3 regions of the Cupriavidus sp. PET2-C1 genome follow, and region 1 is predicted to be linked to each of the others. Evidence: predicted binding sites of a transcription regulator. Region 1 holds the regulator's gene; each other region holds the start of a gene.

What was found. The regulator HrcA, encoded in region 1, represses chaperone genes, less so after heat shock. The targets are predictions, from matches to a motif close to TTAGCACTCNNNNNNNNNGAGTGCTAA.
Region 2: groES (co-chaperone GroES) is a predicted target of HrcA. The motif match lies at 1,054-1,080, and genes of this name have one in related genera.
Region 3: rpoH (RNA polymerase sigma factor RpoH) is a predicted target of HrcA. The motif match lies at 1,246-1,272, and genes of this name have one in related genera.

What each region holds. Positions count from the first base shown of each region.
Region 1 covers NZ_CM137259.1:1,380,273-1,382,541, reverse strand. The annotation lists gene hemH (ferrochelatase) at 1-415, opposite strand, end outside; gene hrcA (heat-inducible transcriptional repressor HrcA) at 528-1,565, opposite strand; gene ACX12D_RS06285 (NAD kinase) at 1,680-2,269, shown strand, end outside.
Region 2 covers NZ_CM137259.1:948,625-950,893, reverse strand. The annotation lists gene groL (chaperonin GroEL) at 1-629, opposite strand, end outside; gene groES (co-chaperone GroES) at 670-960, opposite strand; gene ACX12D_RS04310 (zinc-dependent alcohol dehydrogenase family protein) at 1,501-2,269, shown strand, end outside.
Region 3 covers NZ_CM137259.1:462,655-464,923, forward strand. The annotation lists gene ACX12D_RS02115 (SCO family protein) at 1-142, shown strand, start outside; gene rpoH (RNA polymerase sigma factor RpoH) at 233-1,129, opposite strand; gene ACX12D_RS02125 (pirin family protein) at 1,527-2,269, shown strand, end outside.

The DNA of each region.
Region 1 (2,269 bases):
CGGTCCCCTGGCGGCGCAGCGCTTCCAGCACCGAGCCGATCGACGGATTGCCGTACCGCATGGCGCACGCCACTGTCACCTCATGGCCTTGCTGGTTCAGCAGCAGTTGCAAGGCGTGAGCCTGGCGCTCGGTGTGCACCAGCAGCGGGGAACCCGTCATATGCGCCTCCCGCAGCCAGATCGACTCGTACTTCATCGCCGAAGCGCGCGAGCGCAGCGGCACGATGATGCCGTACAGCAGCGGCAGCCACGCCGCGCGTGGGATCTCCACGACGCGCGGGTCGGACAGGAACTGCTTGAGGTAGCTGCCGACCGCCTTCGGCGTTGGCGCATCCGGGGTGCCGAGGTTGATCAGCAGGATGGCCGTGCGCGGCGCCTGGCCATGCTGGTAGGCCGGTTCAGGGGTAAACGTCATGTAATTTCCGGTGTGGCGGGGCGGCGCGGGCACAGGGCGCGCGGCCGCCAGGTCTCGCCGAGCTTACAGGATGCGGGGAACAGGCAGTTTGTAAGACAGGGCCGAGCCAACACTAGTTCTGGCTGAGCGCGCTGGACAACAGGCGCGCGGTGATGTCGACGATCGGGATCACCCGTTCGTAGGCCATGCGGGTCGGCCCGATCACCCCGAGCGTGCCGACGATCTGGCCGTCGACTTCATAGGGCGCGGTGATGACCGCCATGTCTTCGAGCGGCACCAGCTTGCTCTCGCCGCCGATGAAGATCTGCACGCCCTGGGCGTGGCTGGAGACATCGAGCAGCTTGAGCAGGCCGGTCTTGTGCTCGAACACGTCGAACAGGCGGCGCAGCTTTTCCATGCTGGAAGACAGGTCTTCCACCTCCAGCAGCTTGCGCTCGCCCGAGATGAAGACATGGTCGTCTTCCCCCTCGGCCATGGCATTGCTCCCCGCCTCCACCGCGGCCTGCATCAGCTGCGACATATCCATGCGCAGCGCCCGCAGCTCGCCGCGCAGGTGGTCGCGCACATTGTCGAAGCTCATGCCGGCAAAGTGCGAGTTGATGAAATTGGCGGCTTCGACCAGTTGCGACGGGGAATACGGCAGCTCGGTCTGGATGATGCGGTTCTGCACGTCGCCCTCTGGGGTGACGATGATCAGCAGGATGCGCTTGTCCGAAAGCCGCATGAATTCGACCTGGCGGAACGCCTGGGCGCGCCTGGGGGTCATCACCACGCCAGCGAACTGCGACAGGTTGGACAAGGTGTGCGCCGCCGACGTGATCATCCGCTGCGGCCCGAGCTGCTGACCCTCCAGCTGGCCCCGGATCTTGCCGGTCAGCTCGGCCAGGTTGAGCGCGCCATCCAGCGGCTGGGCGGTCAGCATGGTGTCCACGAACAGCCGGTAGCCGCGCGGCGTGGGGATGCGCCCGGCCGAGGTATGCGGGCTGGCAATGAACCCCATTTCCTCCAGGTCGGACATCACATTGCGGATGGTGGCCGGAGACAGGTCGAGCCCCGAGTACTTCGACAAGGTCCGTGAGCCCACGGGCTGCCCCTCGGCGATGTAGCGCTCGATGAGGGTTTTGAGAAGCGTTTTCGCACGTTCATCCATGATGAACCTGATTTTACGCAAGTTTTCACCATTCGGGCGGCTCATCGGCGATCCGGCCCGGCGCCAAGCGCCCTCCTGCTGACAATGGTCACGGCGGTATGGTCTAATCCCGGCATGTCTTCGCTCCCCAAGCCCGGCGCCGCGCGCGCCCCATTTCGCACCGTCGCCCTGATCGGCAGGTACGCCACAGCCGGCATCGAGGGCCCGCTGGAAGAGCTGGCCGCCTGTATCCTCAGGAACGGCCAGGATGTGGTGTTCGAGCGAGACACGGCCCTGGCCACCGGACTGACCGACTATCCGGCGCTGGCGCCCGACGAGATCGGCAAGCATGCCGATGTGGCGGTGGTGCTCGGCGGCGACGGCACCCTGCTGGGCCTGGCGCGCCAGCTGGCCGGCTACCCGGTGCCGCTGATCGGGGTGAACCACGGGCGCCTTGGCTTCATGACCGACATCCCCTTGCAGGACGTGCACTCGGTGCTGCCCGACATGCTGGCGGGCCGCTACGAGTCCGAGACCCGCATGCTGCTGGAGTCCCAGGTGGTGCGCGACGATGGCGTGATCTTCTCCGCGCTGGCCTTCAACGACGTCGTGGTCAACCGTTCCGGCATTTCCGGCATGGTCGAGCTGGCGGTGTCGGTGGACGGCCACTTCATGTACAACCAGCGCTCCGATGGCCTGATCGTCTCCACGCCGACCGGCTCGAC
Region 2 (2,269 bases), 430 kb from region 1:
TTTTCCGGGTTGTTGATGAAGTACGGCGACAGGTAGCCGCGGTCGAACTGCATGCCTTCCACGACTTCCAGCTCGTCGGCCAGCGACTTGCCGTCTTCCACGGTGATCACGCCTTCCTTGCCGACCTTGTCCATCGCTTCAGCGATCAGCTTGCCGATCACTTCGTCGCTGTTGGCGGAGATCGAGCCAACTTGCGCGATTTCCTTGCTGGTGGTGGTGGTCTTGGTCAGCTTCTTCAGCTCTTCAACCGCGTTCACCACAGCCTTGTCGATGCCGCGCTTCAGGTCCATCGGGTTCATGCCGGCGGCAACGTACTTCATGCCTTCGCGCACGATCGACTGGGCCAGCACGGTTGCGGTGGTGGTACCGTCACCGGCGTTGTCGCTGGTCTTGGAAGCCACTTCCTTGACCATTTGCGCGCCCATGTTCTGCAGCTTGTCCTTCAGCTCGATTTCCTTGGCCACGGACACGCCGTCCTTGGTCACGGTCGGGCCGCCGAAGCTGCGCTCCAGCACCACGTTGCGACCCTTCGGGCCCAGGGTAACCTTGACTGCGTTGGCGAGAATGTTCACGCCTTCGACCATCTTGGCACGGGCGGCGTCGCCGAATACTACGTCTTTAGCTGCCATGTTCTGAATCTCCTAAATCTGTACGAATGGGGTGCGTGGATTACTTGTTCACCACAGCCATGATGTCTTCTTCGCGCATGACCAGCAGTTCCTGGCCATCCACCTTCACGGCCTGGCCGGCATACTTGCCGAACAGCACGCGGTCACCCACCTTGACGTCGAGGACGATCGAAGCGCCCTTGTCGTCCTTCTTGCCGGGGCCCACGGCGAGCACTTCACCTTGATCAGGCTTTTCGGCAGCGTTGTCGGGAATCACGATGCCGGAAGCGGTCTTGGTTTCATTGTCCAGACGCTTCACGATCACGCGGTCGTGCAAAGGACGCAGATTCATACGGACTCCTTGGTACAAAAAGTGATTTTTGGTTCACAAAAAATGACCGCCAGCACTGACGGCCAGCAGAATTAGTACGTCGGGAGAGGTCTGTTAGCACTCATGCCCAACGAGTGCTAATTATAGGGACGGGGGGTAGCGTTTTCAAGTCGACGACTTGATACGTGTTTACCCTGGAATTGTGAAAATCGTTACGGGGCCTGGCCGCGCGGCGAAATCTTTATTCGCGTCCTGATGGAATCCGGACGGATTTCGTCGAAATAAAAGTTATCCATGGATCACCAGCCCAATGTCTCCGGGCCGGATCATCGCATGCCACCCGTGGTGTTGCCTGCGGCACTTTCGCCCGCTGCGCAATGCTCAACGTCACCCACCTCCACGGCGACGTGACACGATGTGACAAGAAGCCACCCCATTCAAAACTGCATGGCAAGAGTACAGAAGCGTTGATTTACGAGCGCGCCGGCCTGGCCAAGAATGGTCACACCAACCCGGCTCAAACCCATCGCTGGTTCATCGCCAATCTACCCGGAGCGCATCATGCCCCACCCCACCATGCAGGCCCTCATCGTCGAATCCGCCGGCGCGCCGTTCACGGCGGTCCAGCTTCCCAAGCCAGTGGCCGGCCCCGGCCAGGTGCTGGTGCGCATCCTGGCCAGCGGCGTCAATCCGCTCGACACCAAGATCCGCGCCGGCCAGGCGGAGCACGCCCGCCAGCCCTTGCCCGCCGTGCTGGGCCTGGACCTGGCCGGCGTGGCCGAAGCCGTGGGCGCGGGCGTGACGGCTTTCGCGCCCGGCGACGAGGTCTATGGCATGACCGGTGGCGTGGGCGGCCTGCAAGGCTCGCTCGCGCAGTACGCGGCGGTCGATGCCGACCTGCTCGCGCGCAAGCCCGCCGCGCTGTCGATGCGCGAAGCCGCCGCATTGCCGCTGGTGTTCATCACCGCGTGGGAAGGCCTGGTCGACCGGGCTCGCGTGCAGCCCGGCCAGAAGGTGCTGGTGCATGGCGGCGCCGGCGGCGTGGGGCATATCGCGGTGCAGATCGCCCGCGCGCTCGGGGCGCAGGTCTACGCCACGGGCTCGGCCGCGCAGAAGGCGATCATCGAGGGCTATGGCGCCACCGCGATCGACCACGCCGCGACATCCGTCGCGCAGTATGTCGAGCAATACACTGCGGGCGAGGGCTTCGACGTGGTCTACGACACCGTGGGCGGCGCGGTGCTGGACAATTCTTTTCTGGCGGCGCGAACCTATGGCGGTCATGTGGTGAGCTGCCTGGGCTGGGGCACGCACGCGCTGGCGCCGCTGT
Region 3 (2,269 bases), 920 kb from region 1:
GGGCACGTCCCCGAACAACTACACCATGGATCACTCGGCGGGCAGCTATGTGTTCGACCCGAGCGGCAAGCTGCGCCTGTTTATCCGCCACGGCCAGGGGCCGGAGCCGATCGTGCACGACCTCAAGCAACTGCTGTCCTGAGGCGAGCCGCCGGGGCGCAAAGCCGGCAGGCAAAATAAAACAGGGCCGGTCGCGAGACCGGCCCTGTTCTACTTTTGGCGCGCTCAAGCCTTAGGCAAAAGCCTGCAGCGCACCCTTCATCTTCTTCATCGCCGCGGTTTCGATCTGGCGGATGCGTTCGGCGGAAACGCCGAATTCGTCAGCCAGTTCGTGCAGCGTGGAGCCGCCCGAGCCGTCGTCGTTGACCTGCAGCCAGCGCGCTTCGATGATGCGGCGGCTACGGTCGTCGAGCTTGGACAGCGCTTCTTCCAGGCCTTGCACCTGCAGGCGGTCGTGGCGCTGGGCCTCGATCACGCGGGTGGGCTCATTGTGGTTGTCGGCCAGGTAGGCGATGGGCGCGAAGTCCTCTTCGCCATCGTCAATCTGCCCTTCGAGCGCCAGGTCGCCGCCCGACAGGCGGGTTTCCATCTCCATCACTTCTTCCGGCTTGACGTTCAGCTCACGCGCAACCGCGTCGATCTGTTCCGGCGTGAAGGTATGGGCACCCTGCTTGTGGCTGCGCAGGTTGAAGAACAACTTGCGCTGAGCCTTGGTGGTAGCCACCTTGACCATGCGCCAGTTCTTCAGCACGTATTCGTGGATCTCGGCCTTGATCCAGTGCATCGCATACGACACCAGCCGCACGCCCTGATCCGGGTCGAAGCGCTTCACAGCCTTCATCAGGCCGATATTGCCTTCCTGAATCAGGTCTGCGTGGGGCAGGCCATAGCCAAGGTACTGGCGGGCGATGGACACCACCAGGCGCAGGTGCGACAGCACCATGCGGCGCGCGGCATCGACGGAATCATGCTCGCGCAACTCGCGCGCGAGCCGCTGCTCTTCCTCGGGGGTAAGCAGGGGAATACGGTGGACAGCCTGGATATAGCTGTCGATATTTCCCAGCGTTCCGGGAAAGGTCAGCGCAAACGTCCCGGCGCCCTGCGGCACCGTGGGCAGACGGTTGGTCATTTGGGTTTGGTCAGCAGATAGGACTGCGTTCACTCGATTGCTCCTTTCGCATCCGGCGGGTGGGTTGCCCGCTTGTGCGGCCCTTTTGGGGGTCTCGCACTGCATTGCAACACATATTAGCACTCAAGCCGGGGGACTGCTAAGTTGGAGTATCAATAGGGTTGATAGTTCCTGGTAATCGAATAGTTCGTCTAAATAGTATTTTAATCCGACATCTTGCGGAATGTGACGAGGCCACTATCTCACGCGGGTGCGCGAACGATCCGGCCATGATTAGAGGGCCACTGCCCCAGCCGGTTCTGTCGCCAGTTGAGATGCTGTGTTTCGCTAGCAGCTACACTCTTTTCATTTGTCTCAGTGGTGCTGAGCGCCAGCATCGACCAAACCGGGGAATACCATGTCCGCTATCGAGCACTTGTTAAAGCCGCACACCCGTGACCTTGGCGACTTTGCCGTGAGCCGTCTGCTGCCCGCCGCGGCAACCCAGACTGTCGGTCCATTCATCTTTTTCGACCACATGGGCCCGGTGGCCATGCCGCCTGGAGAAGGCGCCGATGTACGCCCGCATCCCCACATCGGCCTGGCCACGGTCACCTACCTGTTCGAAGGTGAGATCCTTCACCACGACAGCCTGGGCAGCAAACAGGTCATCAGGCCGGGCGACGTGAACTGGATGACGGCTGGCAGCGGCATCGCGCACTCGGAGCGCTCGCCCCAGTCCGCCCGCGATGCCGGGCCGCGCCTGCACGGCATCCAGACCTGGGTGGCGCTGCCCAAGGAAGACGAGAACGTCGAGCCGTCCTTTCATCACCATCCGGCCGCGACGCTGCCCAAGCTGGAGCGCCCTGGCGTACGCATGACGGTGATTGCGGGCGATGCGTTTGGCGCCGAGGCCCCTGTGAAGGTGTTCAGCCGCACGCTCTACGTGGCCATTGAGCTCGACGCGGGCGCCAGCCTGGAGATTCCGGCGGAACACGCCGAGCGCGGCATCTACCCGGTGGACGGCACCATCGCCCTGGACGGCGAAGTGTTGCCCGAGCGGCACCTGGCGGTGCTGGTGCCGGGCCAGCCGGTGACGTTGACGGCGCAGGTGGCGTCGCGCGTGATGCTGCTCGGCGGCGACCCGACCGACGGCCATCG